One region of the Streptomyces sp. W1SF4 genome, then DNA from elsewhere that is predicted to be linked to it. Evidence: riboswitches for the same ligand, from Rfam matches in the RefSeq annotation. Region 1 holds a riboswitch; each other region holds the start of a gene.
What was found. Region 1 has a riboswitch for cobalamin ahead of D1J60_RS31755 (ABC transporter substrate-binding protein). Riboswitches for the same ligand answer to the same signal wherever they lie in the genome.
Positions count from the first base shown of each region.

Region 2: it holds a riboswitch for cobalamin, as region 1 does, so the genes downstream of both, D1J60_RS16910 (CbtB-domain containing protein) here and D1J60_RS31755 (ABC transporter substrate-binding protein) in region 1, are expected to answer to the same signal.
Region 3: it holds a riboswitch for cobalamin, as region 1 does, so the genes downstream of both, D1J60_RS24745 (energy-coupling factor ABC transporter permease) here and D1J60_RS31755 (ABC transporter substrate-binding protein) in region 1, are expected to answer to the same signal.
Region 4: it holds a riboswitch for cobalamin, as region 1 does, so the genes downstream of both, cobN (cobaltochelatase subunit CobN) here and D1J60_RS31755 (ABC transporter substrate-binding protein) in region 1, are expected to answer to the same signal.

Region 1 is NZ_CP034350.1:6,838,566-6,844,089, forward strand. Features, by position in the region: gene D1J60_RS31740 (tetratricopeptide repeat protein) at 1-1,106, shown strand, start outside; gene D1J60_RS31745 (hypothetical protein) at 1,244-1,690, shown strand; gene D1J60_RS31750 (hypothetical protein) at 1,687-2,955, shown strand; cobalamin riboswitch at 2,991-3,134, shown strand; gene D1J60_RS31755 (ABC transporter substrate-binding protein) at 3,170-4,159, shown strand; gene D1J60_RS31760 (iron ABC transporter permease) at 4,207-5,172, shown strand; gene D1J60_RS31765 (ABC transporter ATP-binding protein) at 5,169-5,524, shown strand, end outside.
Region 2 is NZ_CP034350.1:3,627,157-3,632,680, reverse strand. Features, by position in the region: gene D1J60_RS16930 (class F sortase) at 1-51, opposite strand, end outside; gene D1J60_RS16925 (helix-turn-helix domain-containing protein) at 279-1,289, opposite strand; gene D1J60_RS16920 (hypothetical protein) at 1,454-1,699, opposite strand; gene D1J60_RS16915 (CbtA family protein) at 1,748-2,509, opposite strand; gene D1J60_RS16910 (CbtB-domain containing protein) at 2,552-2,767, opposite strand; cobalamin riboswitch at 2,805-2,950, opposite strand; gene D1J60_RS16905 (histidine phosphatase family protein) at 3,011-3,454, shown strand; gene pucL (factor-independent urate hydroxylase) at 3,531-4,448, opposite strand; gene D1J60_RS16895 (aspartate aminotransferase family protein) at 4,728-5,524, opposite strand, start outside.
Region 3 is NZ_CP034350.1:5,274,172-5,279,695, reverse strand. Features, by position in the region: gene D1J60_RS24760 (SsgA family sporulation/cell division regulator) at 1-309, shown strand, start outside; gene D1J60_RS24755 (hypothetical protein) at 405-917, shown strand; gene D1J60_RS24750 (flavodoxin family protein) at 945-1,664, opposite strand; cobalamin riboswitch at 1,783-1,980, shown strand; gene D1J60_RS24745 (energy-coupling factor ABC transporter permease) at 2,009-2,707, shown strand; gene D1J60_RS24740 (energy-coupling factor ABC transporter substrate-binding protein) at 2,707-3,090, shown strand; gene cbiQ (cobalt ECF transporter T component CbiQ) at 3,094-3,843, shown strand; gene D1J60_RS24730 (ATP-binding cassette domain-containing protein) at 3,834-4,664, shown strand; gene D1J60_RS24725 (PadR family transcriptional regulator) at 4,674-5,249, shown strand; gene D1J60_RS24720 (EF-hand domain-containing protein) at 5,295-5,507, opposite strand.
Region 4 is NZ_CP034350.1:6,028,369-6,033,892, forward strand. Features, by position in the region: gene cobN (cobaltochelatase subunit CobN) at 1-1,583, opposite strand, end outside; cobalamin riboswitch at 1,616-1,773, opposite strand; gene D1J60_RS28150 (cobalamin biosynthesis protein CobG) at 2,129-3,424, shown strand; gene D1J60_RS28155 (precorrin-8X methylmutase) at 3,429-4,076, shown strand; gene D1J60_RS28160 (precorrin-2 C(20)-methyltransferase) at 4,073-5,524, shown strand, end outside.

The DNA of each region.
Region 1 (5,524 bases):
GGGAGAGGTTCGAGGCCGAATGCCCCAACCTCGTCCCGGGCGTGGACATGGCCGTGTCGGCCGGCCTCGACCGGCACGCCGCGGAACTCGCCCTCCCGGTGTGCCAGCTCCTGCTGCACCATCACCGCTTCGACGAGCTGGCGACCTGCGCCAAGGCGGGAGTGGGCGCGGCCAGGCGTGCGGGCGACCGCACGACCGAGGCGGAGCTGTTGAACGTCCGAGGCGGCTGGCTTCGGAAACTGGGCGGGCACCATGAGGCGCTGGGACAGTACACGCAGGCCCACGACATCTTCGCCGCACTGGACGACCGGCCGGGCCGCGCCAAAACCCTCGGCAACATCGCCAGCATCCACTACGAACGAGGTGAGTTCGAGCAGGCCTACGTCATCTACCGGGAGGTGGCCGCAGAGTTCCTCGCGCTCGGAGACACCCGCCTCGAAGCCATGTGTCTGAAGAACGCCGGCGACACGCTGGCCGCTGCCGACGAGCTCGATGCCGCTCGGCACGCCTACACGGAATCGATCAAGGTGTACCGGCAGCGCGGGGACCTGGACGGCGAGGCAGAAGTGCTGAACTCCCTCGGTGAACTCCTGCGCTTCGCGGGACCACCGCAAGAGGCCCTGCCCTACTACAACCGCGCGTTGCAGCTGGCCGAAGACGCAGAGAACCCCGGCCTCCAGGGCGCGGCGCTCCGGGGGGCCGGCGAGTGCCTGATCGACGGAACGGCCCGCCGACGGCGCGAGGCCCTCCGGATGCTGCAGAGGGCCGCCGATCTCCTGGAGCAATCGGGGAACCTGCGTGCCCATGCCGCCGTCTGCGGCAGGATCGGCCGGCATTACTACGACACGCGCAAGTACGCCAGGGCCATCGACTACCTCCATCGGGCCGGCATCGTCCTCCTGCACGAGTTCAAGGACACCGACGCGGCCGCCGTTCCGCTCGGCCTCATGGACCAGGCACGCCGGGTGATGGAGGGACGAGGCCTCCTCAGAACACCGCTCAACTACCTCCGAGGCCAACGCCCGCCCCGCTCCTGGGAAGTCGGGCCGGGCCACGTGTTCACCCTCGAGCCAAAGCCGTGGACGGACGGCCTGTCCGACGGCTGAACCGCGGGCGCTCGCCCAGCCGGAGGTCCACCCGAGGCCCGTTCGTCCGTCGACAGAGTTCACTTCCACGGATCGAGGCACCCGCAGCGCCGCCGATCGGTACATTGCGTGGTCCACGCGATCGTCGGGGAGGAAGCATGCTGACAGAGGCGCTGGCGGCGGTGGCCGCGTCGTGCAGTACCGCAGTGGTCCAGGCTGCCGGGACCGATGCCTGGGCGAGCCTCCGGCACCGCTTGGCGACCCTGATGGGCGACGGCGACGCCCAGCGGGCCGCCGCTGAACTGCAGCGGCTCGAACGGACGGCGCAGCTGATCGCCGACGCCCTGCCCGAACAGTCCGCCCGGGTCCGCATCCTGCAGGAAGGGAGCTGGCAGGCACGCCTTGAGGACCTGCTGGAGTCCCGGGCGGGAGCGGCGAGGGAAGCGGTGGCCGAGGAGCTGCGCAATATCGTCGCCTCCTTGAACGAGGACGGGGCCTCGACGCACAAGACCTGGAGCGGCGACGTCCGCCAGGTCGCAAAGGCGTCCGGCGAAGCGCGCGTGTACCAACTCGGCCAAGGCGAAATGCACATCTCAGGATCATGAACACGGAAGAATCGCGCAGCATCAGCGTCAACATCGAGGCGGCCGACAACAGCCGCGTCTACCAGGTCGCCCAGGGAAACATGTTCATCGGACGGGACCCCGTCGAGGTGACAGCCCGGAAGCTGGCTACTCTGCCGGTCTCCAAGGCGGCCGAGATGCTCGTCGAGATGTCCCCGGAGGAGCGCGCCTCGGTCATCGCGGCCATGGAAACCGGGCCGGCGGCGGCGCGGATGGCGCTCCTGGAGTCGTCAGCCGCAGTGGACGTCCTGGTGTCCATCGACGAGCTGCTCGCCGTCGAACGGCTCCTTGCCATGGACGCGGTGAGCGCCAGGCGCCTCGCGCTGGCGGCCCCGCAAGCGTGGTGTACAGGTCTTCTTTCCAGGCTGACGCTGGAACAGACGCTCCGACTGATCGGAGAACTCGGCGAAGGAGGGAACTTCACCTTCCAGCCCGACGTCCTGGAGTGTTTCGCCACACGTCTCCCCACCGACGTCATGACCACGCTGCTGTCATCCGGCGGAATGCCGCCCGAGACGGCCGCACGTGTCCTGCGGGCAGTGGCCGACCGGGAGTTCGTCACCTGGCTCCTGATCGGCAATCCGAGCGCCCGGCTCGCGCTCCTCGACCACATGCCCCTCGAGTTCCTCACGACTGCCGTCGTCGCCCTGTGGGAACCGCCGGAGGAGCTGCGCCTCCTGTGTACGGCCCAGGGCGTCGGCCTGCCACAGGTCGCCGACGTGCTGAGCGCGCTGCGGCCGCAGCGGCTGGTCGAGCTGGTCACCGGTTCCGACATCGGCTTCGGCATCTACGAGGCGTTCTCGCCCGACACCCGGGCGGGTCTCCTCCGGTACACGGACGACCGGCGGTTGGCCGACCTCCTCCAGCGCTACCAGGAGGGCCCCCTCGTGGAACGCGTTTCCGGGATGCTGCTGGCGGATGAGCTGAGCGGCAGGGCCCATCACGTCCACCGTCATCTGGCGGCCGCGCTCGTCGTGTCGACGATCGACGCCGACCGTCTGCTGGAGTCCCTTCCACGCCATCAAGCCGCCGCCGTCTGGGACTCCCGGTGGGCCCACGGCGTGGCCCGCACCCTCGAAACCTACGACGTCGAGGCCGGCTACAGGGAGCTGAAGCAGCTCCCGGAAATGAGGAAGGCGGAGGTCGTCTGGCACCTGTCCGCGGAACGCCGGGCTCTGCTGCGGGAGAGGGCGGACAACCTCTCCGACAACCAACTCCTCCGCGACGGGGGACGGCCGCTCTCCTGAGTCCGCCACCACCCCTTCCGGGTGCAAAGGCCGCGTCTGGCAGACTTGGCCGGGTTGTCCCGGCGGTGCAGGACAGGAAACCGGTGTGAATCCGGTGCGGTCCCGCCACTGTGACCGGTCGCCGCGTGCGCGTGCGTGGGGGCCGGGAGTCAGACACTGACGCACCGCCTCTTCACTTCGACCGGGGACGAGGATCCCCCGGAGAGGCCTCACCATGTCGCGTGTCCGCGCCGCCGTGCGCTCCTTCCTGCCCTTCGCCCTCGTCGTGCCGCTCGCCGCCTGCGGCGGGCCCGCCGGGCCCGAGCGGTCCGGGGGCGGGGCGCAGGCCGCGCCCGGGTTCCCGTACACCGTCACCAACTGCGGTGTCAGCAGCACCTACCAGGCGCCGCCCGAGCGCGCCGTCACCATGAACCAGCACGCCACCGAACTCATGCTGGCCCTCGGGCTGCAGGACCGGATGGCCGGGACCGCCTATCTCGACGACTCCGTGCTGCCCGCCTACCGGCCCGCCTACGACCGGATCAAGGTGCTGGCGAAGGAGTACCCCTCGAAGGAAGTGCTCCTCGGCGCCAACCCCGACTTCGTGTACGGCGGTTACGCCAGCGCCTTCGACAAGGGGCAGGGCCGGGACCGGGACGCGCTGGCGAAGGCCGGCATCGGGTCACGGCTGAGCGTGGAGTACTGCACCCAGGGCCCGGTCGGGCTCGAACAGCTCAAGACCGAGATCACCGAGGTCGCCCGGACCTTCGGCGTGCCCGAGCGGGGCGAGGAACTCGTCCGGGAGGAGCAGCGGCGCGTCGACGCCGTCACCGCACGGGTGAAGGACCGGCCCCGGCCGTCCGTCTTCGTCTACGACTCCGGCGAGGCCTCCGCCTTCACCTCGGGGGGCAACGGCATCGGCAACGAGATCGTCTCCCTCGCCGGAGGCACGAACGCGTTCGCCGACCTCAAGGACACCTTCGGCGACGTGCCGTGGGAGAAGGTCATCGAGCGCGCGCCCGAGGTCGTCCTCATCTACGACTACGGCGGCACCACCGTCGAGGCCAAGAAGCAGCGCCTGGTGAACGACCCGGCGCTGGCCGAGGTTCCCGCCGTCAAGAACCGGCGGTTCGTGGTGCTGCCGCTCTCCTCCGCCGTGCTCGGCGTGCGCGTCGCCGACGCCGTCGAGTCCCTCGGCCGCCAGCTGCACCCCGACGCCCCGTGAGGCGCGGGCTGTCGCTGGTGCTGCTCGCCGCCGCGCTCGCCGTCTCGATGGTGGCCGGGCTGGCCCTGGGACCCGTACGGATACCGCCCGGCCAGGTCCTCGACATCGTCCTCGGCGGCCCCGGCGCGCGCGGGGCCTTCGCCTCCATCGTGTGGGACGTGCGGATGCCGCGCGTCCTGCTCGGAGCCGTCGTCGGGGCCGGACTGGCCGTGACCGGCACCGTGCTCCAGGCCCTCGTGCGCAACCCGCTCGCCGACCCCTTCCTGCTCGGAGCCTCCTCCGGGGCCTCGGCGGGCGCGGTGCTGGTCATCGTGTCCGGCGCGGGCGCCGCGGCGGCGGGCGGACTCGGCCTGCCGGCCGCCGCTTTCGCCGGGTCCCTGGCCGCGCTCGTCGCCGTCTACGCCCTGGCCCGCCGCGGCGGCACCATGACCACCGGCCGGCTGATCCTGGCCGGGGTCGCCGTGCAGTACGTCCTCTCCGCGCTGACCAGCCTGGTCCTCGTCCTGTCCGCCAAACCCGACCAGCTGCGCACCGCCCTGTTCTGGACCCTGGGCGGCCTCGGCGGGGCCCGCTGGGACGAACTCGCCCTGCCGGCCGCCGCGCTGCTCGCCGGCACCGTCCTGCTCACCGCCCTGGCCCGGCCGCTGGACCTGCTGCTCGCGGGGGAGGAGGGCGCGCGCACCCTCGGCCTGGACACCGGCCGCTTCCGGGCGGCCGTGTTCGTGCTCGCCTCCCTCGTGGTCGGGGTGCTCGTCGCCTACAGCGGGGCCATCGGCTTCGTCGGCCTGATGGTCCCGCACGCCGCCCGGATGGCCGTCGGCGCCGGCCACCGCGCGCTGCTGCCCGTGGCCGCGCTCGCCGGGGCCGTCTTCCTGGTCCTGGCCGACCTGGTCGCCCGTACTGCCGCGGCCCCCGAGGAGATCCCGGTCGGGGTGGTCACCGCGCTGGTGGGCGGGCCGTTCTTCCTGTGGATGCTGCGCCGCACCAGCCGCACCGAGGGGGTGGCGGGATGACGCGCGGACCGGCGGAACTCACCGTCGAGGCCCTGCGTTACGAAGTGGACGGGCACACCCTGCTGCACGGCGTCGACCTCACCGCCCGCCCCGGCGAGACGGTCGGCGTGGTGGGGCCGAACGGCAGCGGCAAGACCACCCTGCTGCGCTGCGTCTACGGCACGCTGCGGCCCACCGCCGGCCGGGTGCTCCTCGACGGGGCCGACGCCGGCGCGCTCGGCGCCAGGGAACGGGCCCGGCGCGTGGCGGTGGTCCCGCAGGACGCCACCGGCACCTTCGGGCTGACCGTCCGCGAGGTCGTCGCCATGGGCCGCAGCCCGCACAAGCGCTTCTGGGAGCAGGACGGCCCGAG
Region 2 (5,524 bases), 3.2 Mb from region 1:
GCAGAGCAGAGTGACCGTCAGCGCGACGGCGGCCCACTGGGCGCGGGACATGGCGTTCCTCCTGTCCGGCTCGGGCGGCCGGTTCCTGGGAGCAGTGGACCCCTCCCCGGCCGCCCGCACATCGCCGCCCGCAGCGCAAATGACGGCGCGTCACGTCGCCCCCGGGCCCTGGCGCCCGTGTCCTCCCAGCTGGCGGCGGGTGCGCGGGCCGTACGCGCCCGATCGGACCGCTACCCCCGAACGGGTGAGGAGGCGAAGGCCCGGTTCCGCACGGCCCGTTAGAGCGGCCGGGCCGGCCAGTCCAGCAGGCGGGCGCCGATCACGGCCGTCTGGAGGGTGTACCGCTGCACCGGGTCCCCCGGGTCGGTGCCCGTCAGCCGGTGGATCCGCTCCAGGCGGTAGGTCAGCGCCCGCACGCTCAGGTTCAGCCGCCGGGCCGCCTCCGCGGCCACGCATCCCGAGTCGAAGTACGCGGTCAGGGTGTCCAGCAGGGGTGCCGCCCCGCCGCGCCCGGCCCGCAGCGGTCCGAGCGCGGCCAGCACCAGCTCGGCCATCGCCGCCCGGTCGCGGGTCAGTACCGGGAAGACCAGCAGGTCGGCGGCGCGCAGCAGCGGGCCCCCGAGTCCGAGCCGGTGCGCGACGCCGAGCGCGTCCAGGGCCTCCGCGTACGAGGCCGCGGCCCCGCCCGCGCCGGGGTGCGGGCGCCCGAGCGCGACGAGCCCCCGCCCTTCGGACTCCGCGTGCGCGAGCCGTGCGAAGCGGACCGGGATGTCGTCCCGCCCGCCCGGCGCCACGCAGACCAGCCGGCCGTCCTTGGTGGCGATCAGGAAGTCCCGGTCCCCGAAGCGGCCGGTCAGGGCCGACTGGAGCCGGCGCTGCTCCGGGCCCCCGTCCTCGTACGGAGCGGGCCCGCGCGCCACGGCCACGGCGTGCGCACGCAGCGGGTCCAGTCCGAAGCGGGCGGCGCGTTCGCCGAGGCGGCCGGGGTCGCCGCCGCCGAGCAGCAGGTCGTCGACGAACTCCCGCCGCGCGGCGGCCTCCCGGTGCGCGGCCGGCCCGTGGGCCCGCTCGTACCCCTCGGCGAAGGCGTCCACGGCCTGCTCCACGACCGCCAGCAGGTGGTCGGGGGCGAGGCGTCCGCCGAGGGCGGTGCGGGTGGCGGCGAGGTGCGCGCCGATCAGGCCGCGCAGCCCGTAGCCGGCCCCGGCGGCCCGTTCGCCGACCGCGCGGCGGGCGTCGAGCTCCTCGGGTGCGGGGGGCCGGCCGGTGGCCGACGCGTCCGCGAGCATGCGTACGTACCCGTCCAGATACTCCTCGGGTATGTCCCGCCCTGACCCCACACCAGCTCCCCGGTCCGCTCCGCTCGAAAAAGGACCGCCATTCTCCCCCGGATCAAGATCAACTTGGCCGTGAGGGCGGAGGTCCGGGCGGGGGCGCGGGGGTTGAGGAGAGGTCAGACCACCACGAGTGCCACCGCCGCCGCCCCCATGAGGGCGGCGGCGAGGTGCATCACGGGGTGGCCGTAGTCCCCGAACCAGAGCTGCCGGGCCAGTCCGCCGAGGGCGGCCAGGGCGCTGATGACGCCGATCTGGGCGAGGAGGGTGGCGGCGGTGAAGGGGGCCAGGAGCAGCAGTACCGAGTTCAGCCAGAACGGCGCGGCGCCGGTCCAGCCCCGCCATTCCCGGATCGCGTACTGCATCGCCGGATCCCACCTCCACACCCGTCACACGCGCAACAGGCGTCGCGCTCAACTCATCGGCTGTACAGCCTCCTTGGGTGCGGCGGCCGGGGCAAGAGCGCGTTCGGCTAGAAAACCGAAGGCCAGGCCGAAAGTCGCCCACAGCGCTGCCTGGATGGCCAGCGACGCGAGACGGAACTGCCAGATCAGCGCGGCCGGGAAGTCCGCGGGCACCTCGTTGATCGCGGGCAGCAGCGCGTACGAGACGCCCACCGCCGCCACGAAGGCCAGCGCGGCGACGACCGAGGCGTTCCAGTTGCCCAGCCGCGGCGCCAGCCGCCGCCCGAGGACCGTCGCGCCCGCCGCGAGGAGCGCGCTCAGGGCGATCATCAGCAGGTAGAGGGCGGTCCGCCGGGCGGCCGTGTCGGGGTCCCCGACGGCCGGCGGGTTGGCGGGGTACTTGAAGAACGGCACCAGGGTCACGGTGACGAACAGGGCGCCGGTGACCAGGGCCGCCGTGGCCCGGGCGCCGAAGTGGCCGATGCGGCCCAGGGCGAAGCAGTAGACGAGCGCGGCGATGCCGCCGAGGGCGACCCCGTACAGCAGGACGCCGGTGCCGAGGCCGGCCGTGGCCTGGAGGGCCCGGCTGACCGGAGCGTCCTCGGCGCCGTGGTCATGGCCGGCCGCGAGATGGCCGGCCTCCTCGATGGCGATCGCCGCGTCCACCTTGGACTCGCCGAGGAGGTACGCGACGAGGAAGGCGGCGACACCCGCGAGCAGGCCGGCCAGCATGCCCCGCACCAGCAGGACGCGGGGGGAGACGGTGTTCACGCATGAACCCCTTGGGTGATCGTGAGGGAGATCGGGAGGGGGTCAGTGGCAGGGGAAACCGAGCAGGTGACGGCCGTCGTGCAGCCACTCGTGGACGGTCTCGCCCTGGAACACGGCGGTGGCGCCCTGCTCGATGCCGACGAAGTACAGCAGGACGAGGGCCAGGACCGCGGCGAAGGCGGCCCAGGGCGCCAGCGCGGAGAGGGAGATGGGGGCGACGGCGGCGGGGGCCGAAGCGGACACGGCGGTGTGGGCCATGGCAGAACCTCCAGGGGGAACACGCGTCCCGGTCAGTGGTGCTCTGTACGAAGGCGGCGGGTCTGACTTCCCTCCCCGGGGTACCGCGGGAGGACTCACAGTGGCGCGACCGTGCCGGATTCTCACCGGTGCTTCCGCCATGCCTTCGTCATGTCGTCCGAGACCGTACCGCGCCTGTGGCTTGAACACCACGGCGCGTGGCCGCCGTTCCGCGCCCCCGGGCGTGCGCTCTACGCTCCCCGCATGCCCTCCGTACGCGTACACCTCACCACGCCCCCGCTCGACGAAGCCGCCCGCCAGGGCCGGTTCGGGTACGGGGAGCCGTGCCCCGGCCACCCGGGCCTCGCCGGGCCGGCCATGGGGGACTGGGCCGGCCGCACCCTCGAAGAGGTGGCCGCCGCGGACCCGGAGGGCATCCGGCGCTGGCTCACGGACCCGGAGTACGCGCCCCCCGGCGGCGGGGAGCCGGTGGCGGCGCTGATCACCCGCACGGGCGGGTACCTGGCGGGCCTGGGCCCCGGCCGGCACCACGCGGTGGTCGCACAGGCCGTCGTACGGGCGGCGGTGGTGGCCGCGCTGGAGCTGCCGGCCGGGGCCTTCTGGCGGCTGGACGTCCGGCCGGACACCGTGACCTCGCTCAGCGGGCGCGCCGGCCGCTGGAACCTCCTCGTCGGACAGCCCCGGTAGCGGCCCCGCGGAAAGCCGGACGGCCCGGACCCCGCGACGCGGTCCGGGCCGTCCGCGACGGCCGGGGCGCGGGCCCCTACGCGACGATCCAGTCGGAGGTCGCGATGACCGGCTGCACGCCGTCGCGGTGCACGGTGCCCTCAATCAGGCCGTACATGCGGTCCGCGGCGAAGTACACCTCGTTGTCGTTCTTGAGGCCGAAGGGCTCCAGGTCGACGAGGAAGTGGTGCTTGTTGGGCAGGTTGAGGCGCACCTCGTTGACCTTGGGGCAGTTGTCCAGCACCCGCTCGGCCATCTGGTTCAGGGTCTGCTGGAGCGAGTAGGAGTACGTCTCCGCGAAGGCCTCCAGCATGTGCTTGCGGACCTTCTTGTACGACTGGTCCCAGTCGTGGGCGGCGTCGTCACCGGCCAGCGCCGAGTGCGCCCAGCGGGCGGTGACCTTGGTCGCCAGGATGCGGTCGTACGCCTCCTGGAGGGTCGTGTACTTGTCCTTGATGAAGCCGTGGAACTCGGAGTTGGTCGAGTTCATCACCGTCAGGTCCTTCAGACCCGAGATGACCTGGAGACCGGTGGTCTCGCTGTAGGTGATCTGCGCGGTGCGCACCTCCTGGCCCTTGCGGACGAAGGAGTGCTGCTCCTTGCGGGTCGGGACGGGGATCCGCTCCCAGGCGAACTCCTCGATGCGGATCTGCGCTTCGCGGATCGGGGCCTGGGAGGAGACGAAGTGCTTCGCGAGGAGGATGCCGAAGGCCTCGGGGGAGGCGATGCCGTGCTCCTTGCCGAAGGCGTACACCGTGTTCTTGGTGGTGTCGGTCGGCAGGCAGTTGGCGTTGTCGCCGGTGAGGTGGACGTCGCGGAACTCGCCGCGCAGGGCGACCGAGACGTTCAGGTCGCGGATCTCGGCCCAGGAGCCGTCGCTGCCCTTGCGGGTCACCACGACGATGCGGTTCTCGGCCTTGCCGTACTGGTTCTGGCCCAGGACGTGCTTGCTCATGCTGTCTTCCTTCGGGTACTCGGGAACACGGAGTCCGTTGTTCTGGATCCCGTACGCCCGGCGTCCAGCGCCCCGCCCTCCTGAAGGACGTCCCGCTCCCCGCCGTTCGGCCCCGCAGGACCGCCCCGGGACTGACGTGCATCCCGGTCCGTAGGTGCTGATGCGTACTGAAGTACTGAAGTACTGACGGGATTGCACCATGTGTACGGCGGGTTGACCACCGCCCGGAACATCCGAACACCAGCACCCACGGATTGGGCGACCCCACAAGCACGCAGGTCAGGACATGTGCGCATCCGTGACGGTCAGGGCCTCGTCGAGGATCGCCAGCCCCTTGGCCACGTCGTCGTCCGAGATGTTGCAGGGCGGGGCGACGTGGATGCGGTTGCCGGCGAGGAGCGGCCACAGCCCGCCCTTCTTCAGGGCCGCGCCGAAGGCGCCCATCGGGGCGTTGTCGGCGCCCGAGGCGTTGTACGGGACCAGCGGCTCGCGCGTCCGAGGGTCCTTCACGAGCTCCAGGGCCCAGAAGGTGCCCATGCCGCGGACCTCCCCGACGGACGGGTGGCGCTCCGCGATGGCGCGCAGACCGGGGCCCAGCAGCTCGGCGCCGGTGCGCGCGGACTGCTCGACGATTCCCTCCTCGGCCATGGTGTTGACCGTGGCGACGGCGGCGGCACAGGCGAGCACGTGCCCGGAGTACGTCAGTCCGCCCGGATAGGGCCGGCGGGCGAAGGTCTCGGCGATGGCGGCGGAGATGGCGACGCCGCCGAGCGGCACGTATCCGCTGGTGATGCCCTTGGCGAAGCAGAGGAGGTCGGGGGTGACGTCCCAGTGGTCGGCGGCGAACCAGGCGCCGGTGCGGCCGAAGCCGACCATGACCTCGTCCAGGATGAAGACGATGCCGTAGCGGTCGCAGAGCTCGCGCACGCCCTTCAGGTAGCCGGCCGGGGGTACGAGCACGCCAGGGGCGCCGCCGACGGTCTCCAGGATGATCGCGGCGATGGACTGCGGCCCCTCGAAGACGATCGTGTCCTCCAGGTGGCGCAGCGCCCGCTCGCACTCCTCCTGCTCGGTGG
Region 3 (5,524 bases), 1.6 Mb from region 1:
TACGAGGTGGCCGTGGACTTCCGGGGCGCCGGGACGCACCTCGCCCGCTGGGTGTTCTCGCGGGAGCTGCTGCTCGACGGGCAGAACACCGCCACCGGCGAGGGCGACATACAGGTGTGGCCCCGCTGGAGCGGCTCGGAGCCGCGCGTCCTGCTCGGCTTCAGCAACGGCGAGCAGAGCTGCGTGGTCTCCGCCCGCGCCAAGGACGTGCGCGAGCTGTGCCGGCGGATGACGGAGCTGGTGCCGCGCGGGCAGGAGCGGCGCCACTACGACCTGGACGCCCAGCTGAGCGCGCTGCTGACGTTCTGACGCGGCGGGCGCACGCCCGCGGGAACCGGTCGCGGCCCGGCGCTGTCTTATGAGATGACAGGCAAGTCCCCGTCTCACGGAACCGGGGAGACATCATGCGTCACCCGCACCGCCGCCGGATCGTGGCCCTCGCCACGGGTGCCCTGCTCACCGCCGGGCTCGCGCTCTCCGCGTCGCCGGCCTCCGCAGCCACCACGACCACCCGCACCCAGACGCCGCTCGTCGTCAATGCCCGCTGGGGCGGGCACTGCACGTACGACCGGTTCGTGATCGACCTCCAGGGCTACGTGCCCCCGGTCACCGTCACTCCCGTGTCCGAGCTCGTCTACGACGGCTCGGGCAAGCCCGTCCCGCTGGCCGGGAAGTACTTCCTGGAGATCCGCCTGCACCCGGCCGCCGGGCACGACGACGCGGGGCAGAACGTCTACCAGGGGCCCAGGCTCCAGAAGATCTACCTCAGCAAGCTCAAGGGCATGGCCATGACCGGCGACTACGAGGGGTACGTGACCTTCGGCGCCGCCTTCGACACCAAGCCGACCTGGAACACCTCCGTCCTGCACTCGCCCGAGCGGCTCGTGCTGGACTTCCCGCACCCCAACACCTGCTGACCCGCTCGGGGCCCCGGAGCCGCCCGGCTAGCGGTGTTCGGGGTTGGGGAAGTCGAAACGGCAGCCGGCGTCCCACAGGGACCGCTGGTTGCCGTGGGCCGGCATGCCCCCGGCGCGCTTGAGGAGCGCCGCCAGGTGCATCAGGTTCCACGACATGAACGTGGTGTTCCGGTTGGTGAAGTCGTTCTCCGGGCCGCCCGAGCCCGGGTCCAGGTAGGAGGGGCCGGGGCCGGCCTCGCCGATCCAGCCCGCGTCGGCCTGGGGCGGGATCGCGTAGCCGAGGTGCTGGAGGCTGTAGAGGATGTTCATGGCGCAGTGCTTGACGCCGTCCTCGTTCCCCGTGATCAGCGCTCCGCCGACCCGCCCGTAGTAGGCGTACTGCCCCGCCCCGTTCAGCAGGGAGGAGCAGGCGTAGAGACGCTCGATGACCTGCTTCATGACGGAGCTGTTGTCGCCGAGCCAGATGGGGCCGCACAGCACCAGGATGTCGGCGTCCATGATCTGGCTGTACAGGACCGGCCACTGGTCGCTCTCCCAGCCGTGGTCGGTCATGTCCGGCCAGACGCCGGTGGCGATGTCGTGGTCGACGGCGCGGATCAGCGAGGTACGGGCGCCCGCCGATTCCATGACGGCCCGGCTCCGCGCGATCAGGCCCTCGGTGTTGCTGGTCTCGGGAGAGCGTTTGAGGGTGCAGTTGACGTAGACGGCGGAGAGGTCCTCGTACCGGGGGCTGTCGTCGGCGGCCATGCCCTCCACCGTGCCGGGCGTCCGGTGGGCCGGCCAGCGGGCCTGGCCCGTACGGGTGTGCCGGGAGCGGGCGGCCGGCCGCCGGATCGGTCCGGGTTGTGACGGTCCGTGCGGGCGACTAGGGTCATCTGGCCTTGGTGTTCGGGAAACCGGTGCAAGACCGGTGCGGCCCTCGCCACTGTGATCGGGAAGTCCGGCTCCACTCCCCTGCGGGAAGCCACTGGGCCCGCGCGGGACACCGCACGGCCCCGGGAAGGCGGAGCCAGGGCATCAGTACCCGTGAGCCAGGAGACCGGCCGGGGCGCGTCGTCCATCCACGAGGTGCTGGAGAGGTCTCCCAACCCATGCATATAGCCGAGGGGTTCCTGCCCCCTTTGCACGCGGCCGCCTGGGGCGCCGCGTCCGCCCCCTTCGTCGTCCACGGGGTCCGCGCGCTGACCCGCGAGGTGAAGGCGAACCCGGAGAGCACGCTGCTGCTCGGGGCGTCCGGTGCGTTCACGTTCGTCCTGTCCGCCCTGAAGATCCCCTCCGTGACGGGCAGTTGTTCGCACCCGACGGGGACGGGGCTCGGGGCCATCCTCTTCCGGCCGCCGATCATGGCGGTGCTCGGCACCATCACGCTGCTCTTCCAGGCGCTGCTGCTGGCCCACGGCGGACTCACCACGCTGGGCGCCAACGTCTTCTCGATGGCCATCGCCGGGCCCTGGGCCGGCTACGGGGTCTACCGGCTGCTGCGGAAGGCCGGCGCGCCGCTGATGGTGACCGTCTTCTTCGGCGCGTTCTTCGCCGACCTGGTCACCTACTGCGTCACCTCCGTCCAGCTGGCGCTGGCCTTCCCCGACCCGGCGAGCGGCTTCCTGGGCTCACTGGAGAAGTTCGCGGGCATCTTCGCCCTCACCCAGATCCCGCTCGCCGTCAGCGAGGGACTGCTGACGGTCCTCGTGATGCGGCTGCTGATGCAGTCCAGCACGTCGGACCTGGTCCGGCTCGGGGTCGCGAAGCTGACCGGCGGCAAGCAGGCGAAGCCGGAGGCGGCCCTCTGATGAGCAGGAACGCGAAGATCAACACCCTGCTGCTGCTCCTGGTCGCGGCGCTGGCCGTGATCCCGCTCGCGCTGGGGCTCGGCGACGGCAAGGAGGAGCCGTTCACCGGCGCCGACGCACAGGCGGAGGCGGCCATCACCGAGCTGAAGCCGGACTACGAGCCCTGGTTCGCCCCGCTGTACGAGCCCCCGTCGGGCGAGGTCGAGTCGGCGCTCTTCGCCCTCCAGGCGGCGCTCGGGGCGGGCGTGCTCGCCTACTACTTCGGCGTACGCAAGGGCCGCCGCCAGGGCGCGGCGCAGGCCCTCGCGCGGGCCGCGGCCGGGGCACCGGAAGCCGCCGGGGCACCGGAGGCCGGGCGGACCGGCCCGGCCCGGGAGTCGTAGGCGGTGCTGCCGATCGACGTGGCGGCGCACTCCAGCCGCTGGCGGGGCCGCCACCCCCTGGAGAAGGCCCTGCTGGGGCTCGGGCTCACGGTCACCGCGGTGTGCCTGCCGCCCTGGCCGGGCGGCCCGCTGGTGGCCGCCGCGACCCTGGCCGTGCTGCTCGGGCCGGCCGGCGTGGCCGGGCGGCAGCTGTGGCGGGCCTTCCGGGTCCCGCTGGGCTTCTGCGTGACCGGGGCGCTGCCGCTGCTGGTGTCGGTGGGCGGCCCGGACGGGTTCCTCGCCCCGGCCCCGGACGGGCCCCGGCACGCGGCGGAACTGCTGCTGCGCACCTCGGCGGCCTCCCTCGGGGTGCTGCTGTTCGCCTTCACGACGCCGGTCTCGGACGTGCTGCCGCGGCTGGTGCGGGCCGGGGTGCCGGCGCCCGTGGTGGACGTGGCCCTGGTGATGTACCGGATCGGTTTCCTGCTGCTGGACTCGACGGCCCGGGTCCGGCGCGCCCAGGCGGCCCGGCTGGGGCAGGCAGGCCGGGCGGCGGTGTGGCGCTCGCTGGCCGGGCTCGCGGCGACCTCGTTCGTCCGGGCCTTCGACCGCGCGGCCCGGCTCCAGGAGGGGCTGGCGGGACGCGGTTACGACGGCGCGCTGCGGGTGCTGGTGCCCGAAGCGGCGCTGTCGTGGCGGTTCCTGACGGGGTCCGCCGCCCTGCTGACCGCCCTGGTCGCGGGGACCCTCGTACTGAAGGAGCTGTGGCTGTGACCCCGTTGGTGGAGCTGGTCGGCGCGGGATACGCGTACGAGGACGGCCCGGCCGTGCTGTCGGGGGTGGACTTCGCCATCGCCGAGGGCCGTGCGCTGGTGCTGCTCGGCCGCAACGGCAGCGGCAAGACCACGCTGATGCGGCTGCTGAGCGGAGGCCTGCGGCCCGGCTCGGGGACGCTGCGGCTCGGCGGCGCCGAGGTGGCGTACGACCGCAAGGGCCTGGTCCGGCTGCGCGCCTCGGTGCAGCTGGTGGTGCAGGACCCGGACGACCAGCTCTTCGCGGCCTCCGTGGAGCAGGACGTGTCCTTCGGCCCGATGAACCTGGGGCTGCCGGCGGCGGAGGTCCGCGAGCGGGTGGACGGCGCGCTGGCCGCGCTGGACATCACCGCGCTGCGGGACCGCCCGACGCACCTGCTGTCGTACGGGCAGCGCAAGCGCGCGGCCATCGCGGGCGCGGTGGCCATGGCCCCGCGGGTGCTGATCCTGGACGAGCCCACGGCCGGGCTCGACCCGGACGGGCAGGAGCGCCTCCTGGACGTCCTCGCGGGGCTGCGCGCGGCCGGCACCACGGTGGTCATGGCCACCCACGACGTGGACCTCGCGGTGCGCTGGGCGGACGACGCGGCCGTGCTGACCCCGTCGGGGATCCGCACGGGCCCGGCGGCCGAGCTGCTCTCGGACCCGGAGCTGCTCGCGTCGGCGGGGCTGCGGTCGGCCTGGGCGCCGGTGGTCGCCGCGTTCCTGCGGGCGAAGGGGATGCTGGCGGACGGGGCGCCCGGGCCGCGGACCCCGCAGGAGCTCGCGGTGCTGGGCTCCTAGGATGGCCGCATGTCGCTGCCGCATGCCATTCTCACCGCGCTGATGGAGAAGCCCTCGTCGGGGCTGGAGCTGACCCGGCGGTTCGACAAGTCGATCGGCTACTTCTGGTCCTCGACGCACCAGCAGATCTACCGGGAGCTGGGGCGGCTGGAGGAGGCGGGGCTGATCCGGGCGCTGCCCAGCGAGGTGCCCGTGCGCGGGCAGAAGAAGGAGTACGAGGTGCTGCCCGACGGCCGCGCGGAGCTGACGCGGTGGGTGGACGAGAGCCAGGACCCGAAGCCGGTCAGGGACGCGCTGCTGCTGCGGATCCGCGCGGCGGCGGTGGTCGGGCCGCAGGGGCTGGGGCCGGAGCTGCGGCGCCATCTGGAGCTGCACCGGGCGCAGTTGGCCACGTACGAGGCCATCGAGGCGAAGGACTTCCCGGCGGGGCGGGACGCGGACGCGGACCGGCTGCGCCGGCTCGTGCTGCGCGGGGGCATCGCCCTGGAGGGTTTCTGGCTGAGCTGGCTGGAAGAGGCCCTGGCGGAGGTGGAGGCCCTGTCCGGGCCGGAGGGACCGGCGGCGGCGCCGGCGGGCGGTGCCTGACGCGCCCCCGCCCCGGCGGGCGGGGCGGAGGCGGACGCGCCGCGCCTACTTGTTCAGGGACGCCCAGAACTCGTCGAAGCTCATCAGCTTGTCGCCGTCGGTGTCCTTGGCGGCGATCACGGAGTCCGCGACCGCGGCGGTGACGTAGTGGTCACCCATCGCCTTCATGGCCGCGCTGTACTCGTCGGCCGTGACGAAGCCGTCACCGTTCACGTCGAACTTGTCGAACGTCGCCCGTGCGCTCTCGATGTCAGCCACTGGGTCCACCCCTTCTT
Region 4 (5,524 bases), 810 kb from region 1:
TTGCCCAGGTGGATCATCGCGTCGGCGCCGAAGCCGCCGTCCTCGGACGCCGCCTGGATCCAGCGGTACGCGGCCAGGTAGTGGTGCGAGGGCGGCAGGTCCGGGTCGTGGTAGATCGCGATCGGGTTCTCGCCGAAGCCGCGCGGCGGCTGGATCAGGATCAGCAGGTTCCCGCGGCGCAGGGCCGCGAGGACGATGTCGCCGTCCGGGTTCGAGGAGCGGTCCACGAACATGTTGCCGGGCGCCTCGCCCCAGTGCTCCTCGACGCTCTCGCGCAGGTCCGAGGGGAGTTCGGCGAACCAGCGCCGGTAGTCCGCGGCGGGGATGCGGACCGGGTTGCGGGCCAGCTGCTCCTCGGTCAGCCAGTCCTGGTCGTGGCCGCCGGCCTCGATCAGCGCGCGGATCAGCTCGTCGCCGTCGCCGGAGACCAGACCGGGGATCTCGGCCGCGGGGCCGAAGTCGTAGCCGTGCGAGATGAGGGTGCGCAGCAGCTCCACGGCGCTGGCCGGGGTGTCCAGGCCGACGGCGTTGCCGATGCGGGAGTGCTTCGTCGGATACGCGGACAGGACCAGGGCGATCTTCTTGTCGCGGCGGTCGACGTGCCGCAGGCGGGCGTGGCGCACCGCGATGCCGGCCACGCGCGCGGCCCGCTCGGCGTCGGCCACGTACGCGGGCAGGCCGTCCTCGTCGATCTCCTTGAAGGAGAACGGGACGGTGATCAGACGGCCGTCGAACTCGGGGACCGCGACCTGGGTGGCGGCGTCGAGCGGCGACAGGCCCTCGTCGCTCTCCTCCCAGTCGCCGCGCGAACCCGTCAGGCACAGGGCCTGCAGGATCGGCACGTTCAGGGAGGCGAGCGCGCCCGCGTCCCAGGACTCGTCGTCCCCGCCGGCGGAGGCCGTCGCGGGGCGGGTGCCGCCGGCCGCGAGGACCGTGGTAACGATCGCGTCGGCACCGGACAGGGCCTGGAGGAGCTCCGGCTCGGGGGTGCGCAGCGAGGAGACGTACAGGGGGAGCGGCCGCCCGCCCTTGGCCTCGACGGCGTCGCAGAGGGCGTGCACGAAGGCGGTGTTGCCGCTCATCTGGTGCGCGCGGTAGTACAGCACCGCGACCTGCGGGCCGGTCGCCTCCGTGGCCGGGCGCTCCAGGGCGCCCCAGGTGGGGGAGGCGGCGGCGGGCTCGAAGCCGTGGCCGGTGAGCAGCACGGTGTCGGAGAGGAAACGCGCCAGCTGTTCGAGGTTGGCCGGGCCGCCGTGCGCGAGGTAGCGGTGCGCCTCGGCGGCGATGCCGATCGGAACCGTGGAGGCCTCCATCAGCTGCGCGTCGGGGGCCTGTTCGCCGGTCAGCACGACCACCGGGCGGGTCTGGCCGGCGGCGAGGAGCACGTCCAGGCCCTCCTGCCAGGCGCGCAGGCCGCCGAGGAGGCGTACGACGACCAGCCCGACCCCGTCGAGCAGACCGGGCAGGTCGTCCAGGGGGAGGCGGGAGGGGTTCGCGAACCGGTACGGCACGGGGCCGCCGGCGACGTTCGCGGCGCGGGCGCTGAGCAGATCGGTGTCGGACGTCGACAGCAGCAGGATCATGCGGCGGCAGGCCTTCCTCGGGGTTTCCGCGCCCCGGGCAGTGAGGACGGCGGGAGTTCCTGACTCACCCGGCCGATCGCTCCGCGGGGTTCACAGTGGCGGGACCGCGCCGGAATCGCACCGGGCTTCCTCCCATGTCGCCGTCCTCGGCGGTGACGGGCCGAACGGCCCGTCGGAAGGTCATCTTAGGCGGCCTTTCCCCTGGCCGGGAGTGGGGGTGGGCGGGGCGGTGCCGCACGGCCCGCGTGGGGCGGGTGCGCCGGGAGCCGAGGGCGGGCCCCGCCGCGCGGGCTCCTCCCCGCCCGGCCCTTCGCCCGTTCCCCGGGGCCGCGCCCCGGGGGCCCTTCGGGGCTGGGGCCCGGGCTCGCCTCGGGGCTGGGGCCCGCGCGGGTGCGCCGCGGGCTCGCCTCGGGGCTGTGCCGGGGGTCGGGGGCGGGGGGCTCGGGGCCGTGGTCCGGTGGTCCGGGGGTGGTGGGGCGGAGGTGCTGGTCGGGGTGGCGACGGCCACAGGTCGGGGGTGGGGAATCGTGGGTATGCTCGCGGCCATGCCCCAGCCCCCCTCCGCCGCGTCGCGGGACAAACCCGCCATACGCGAGCGCGGCGACGCCTGTCCCGGCGCGCTGCGGCTGCACGCCGCCGACGACGGGTACCTGGCGCGCGTCCGGATCCCCGGCGGGCTGCTCACCACCGCGCAGGCGTCCGTGCTCGGGCTCGCCGCCGACCGGTTCGGGGACGGGCACCTGGAACTCACCTCGCGCGGCAACGTCCAGCTGCGCGGCCTCGCCGACGGCTGCGGCGCCGGCCTCGCGGAGCTCCTCGACGGCGCCGGGCTGCTGCCCGCGCCCGCCCACGAGCGGGTGCGCAACGTCGTCGCCTCCCCGCTGGGCGGGCCCCGCGTCGTGCGGGGGGTCCGGGAGCTGGACCGCCTGCTGTGCGCCGGCGCCCGGGCGACGGGCCTGTCCGGGCGGTTCCTGTTCGCCCTTGACGACGGGCGCGGGGACGTCGCCGCCCTCGACCCCGACGTGACCGTGCTCGGCGACGGCGACGGCGACGGCGACGGCCGCGGCCGCGGCGGCGACCGGGTGCTGGTGCGGCTCGGAGCCGCGGCCGGGGCCGTCGAGGTGGCCGCGGTCGACGCGCCCAGGGCGGCGCTGCTGGCCGCCGAGTACTTCCTCGACGCCGCCGACGCGGCCGGGACCCGGCCCTGGCGGGTCGCCGAGCTGCCCGACGGACACGCCCTGGATGACGGGGAGTTCGCCCTGCGGCTGGCCGCCGCGGGGATCGCCGCCGACCGGCTGCCCGAGGTGGCCTGGCCGCACGCGGAACCGCCCCGGCCCGGCGTGCACGGCGACGCGCTGTGCGTGCTGCCCCCGCTCGGCCGGCTCGGCTCCGCCCAGTGGCGGGTGCTGGCCGAGGTCGCCGACGCCGCCGGCGACGGGCTGCGCGTCACCCCGTGGCGCAGTGTCGTCCTGCCCGGCGCGGGCGCCCGCGGCCCCGCCGGCGGCCGCGCCGCGCTGGAGGCGGCCGGCCTGGTGACCGGGCCCGGCGGGCCCTGGCAGTCCGTCACCGCCTGTACGGGCAGGCCCGGGTGCGCCAAGTCCCTCGCGGACGTGCGCGCCGACGCGCGTGCCGTCGTAGGACAAGACCACTCCGCGGCCGCGCTGCCCGTGCACTGGTCCGGGTGCGCCCGCCGGTGCGGGCACCCGCGCGGCACCGCCTGGGTGGACCTGGTCGCCACCCCCGACGGGTACGAACTCGACGGCCGGCCCACCCCGTTCGCAGACCTCGCGGCCGCCCTCACGGCCGCACGCACCACCACCACACCACCCGCACCGCAGTGAAGAAATGAGCGAGTACACCGTGTTCGAGTACGAGAAGGACGGCGCCGCGATCTACCGCCAGTCCTTTGCCACGATCCGCGCCGAGGCGGACCTCTCCGGGCTGCCCGCATCGGTCGCCCAGGTCGCGGTGCGCATGATTCACGCCTGTGGCATGACCGACCTCCCCCAGGACCTCGGCTACACCCCCGACGTCGTCCTGCGGGCCCGCGCGGCCCTGCACGCCGGCGCGCCGGTCCTGTGCGACGTGCAGATGGTCGCCAGCGGCGTCACCCGCAAGCGGCTGCCCGCCGGCAACGAGGTGATCTGCACCCTCTCCGACCCGGCCGTGCCCGCCCTCGCCGCGAAGACGGGCACCACGCGCAGCGCCGCCGCCCTCGAGATCTGGCGCGACCGGGGCCTGCTGGAGAACTCCGTGATCGCCGTCGGCAACGCGCCCACCGCCCTGTTCCGGCTGCTGGAGATGATCGAGGAGGGCGCCCCGCGCCCCGCCGCCGTCATCGGCGTGCCCGTCGGCTTCATCGGCGCCGCCGAGTCCAAGGACGCCCTCGCCGCCCACCCCTCGGGCCTCGACCACCTCATCGTGCGGGGCCGGCGCGGCGGCAGCGCCATCGCGGCCGCTGCCGTCAACGCCATCGCGAGCGAGGAAGAATGAGCGACCGTCAGGACACCAAGGGCAAGCTGTACGGCGTCGGGCTCGGCCCCGGCGACCCCTCCCTGATGACCCTGCGGGCCGTCGAGGTGATCGCCGAGGCGGACGTCGTCGCCTACCACAGTGCCCGCCACGGCCGCTCCATCGCCCGCTCGATCGCCGCGAAGCACCTGCGCTCCGACCACGTCGAGGAACCGCTGGTCTACCCGGTCACCACCGAGACCACCGACCACCCCGGCGGCTACCAGGGCGCGATGGAGGAGTTCTACGAGGCCTCCGCCGCCCGCCTGGCCGCGCACCTCGACGCCGGCCGCACCGTCGCCGTGCTCGCGGAGGGCGACCCGCTCTTCTACGGCTCGTACATGCACATGCACAAGCGGCTCGCGGACCGGTACGAGGCCGAGGTCATCCCCGGCGTCACCTCCGTCAGCGCCGCCGCCGCCCGCCTGGGCACCCCGCTCGTGGAGGGCGAGGAGGTGCTGACGATCCTGCCCGGCACCCTGCCCGAGGAGGAGCTCACCGCGCGCCTCGCCGCCACCGACTCGGCGGTCGTGATGAAGCTCGGCCGTACCTTCCCCGCCGTCCGGCGCGCCATGGAGGGCAGCGGCCGCCTCGCCGAGGCCCGCTACGTCGAGCGCGCCACGATGGAGGGCGAGCGGACCGGGGTCCTCGCGGACACCGACCCGGACAGCGTCCCCTACTTCGCCGTCGCCGTCGTGCCCAGCCGCATCGGCAACCCGGGCAGCGTCCCCTCCGGACCCGGCGAGGTCGCGGTCGTCGGCACCGGCCCCGCCGGGCCGCTGTGGCTGACCCCCGAGACCAGGCGGGCGCTGGCCGACGCGGAGGTCCTCGTCGGCTACACCACCTACCTGGACCGGGTGCCGGTCAAGCCGGGCCAGGTGCGGCACGGCTCCGACAACAAGGTGGAGTCCGAGCGGGCCGAGTTCGCCCTCGACCTCGCCCGGCGCGGCAAGCGGGTGGCCGTCGTCTCCGGCGGCGACCCCGGGGTGTTCGCCATGGCCACCGCCGTCCTGGAGGTCGCCGGGCAGGCCCCGTACGAGGACGTCCCCGTACGGGTGCTGCCGGGCGTCACCGCCGCCAACGCGGCGGCCGCCGCGGCCGGGGCCCCGCTGGGCCACGACTACGCCACCCTCTCGCTCTCCGACCGGCTCAAGCCGTGGGAGGTCATCGCGGAGCGGCTGCGCGCGGCCGCCGCCGCCGACCTGGTGCTCGCCCTGTACAACCCGGGCTCGCGCAGCCGGACCTGGCAGGTCGCCAAGGCGCGGGAGCTGCTGCTGGAGCTGCGCGCGCCGCAGACCCCGGTGGTCGTGGCACGGGACGTGGGCGGCCCGGAGCAGTCGGTGCGCGTGCTGACGCTGGCCGAACTGGAGCCGTCCGAGGTGGACATGCGGACGATCCTGCTGATCGGTTCCTCGCAGACCCAGGTCACG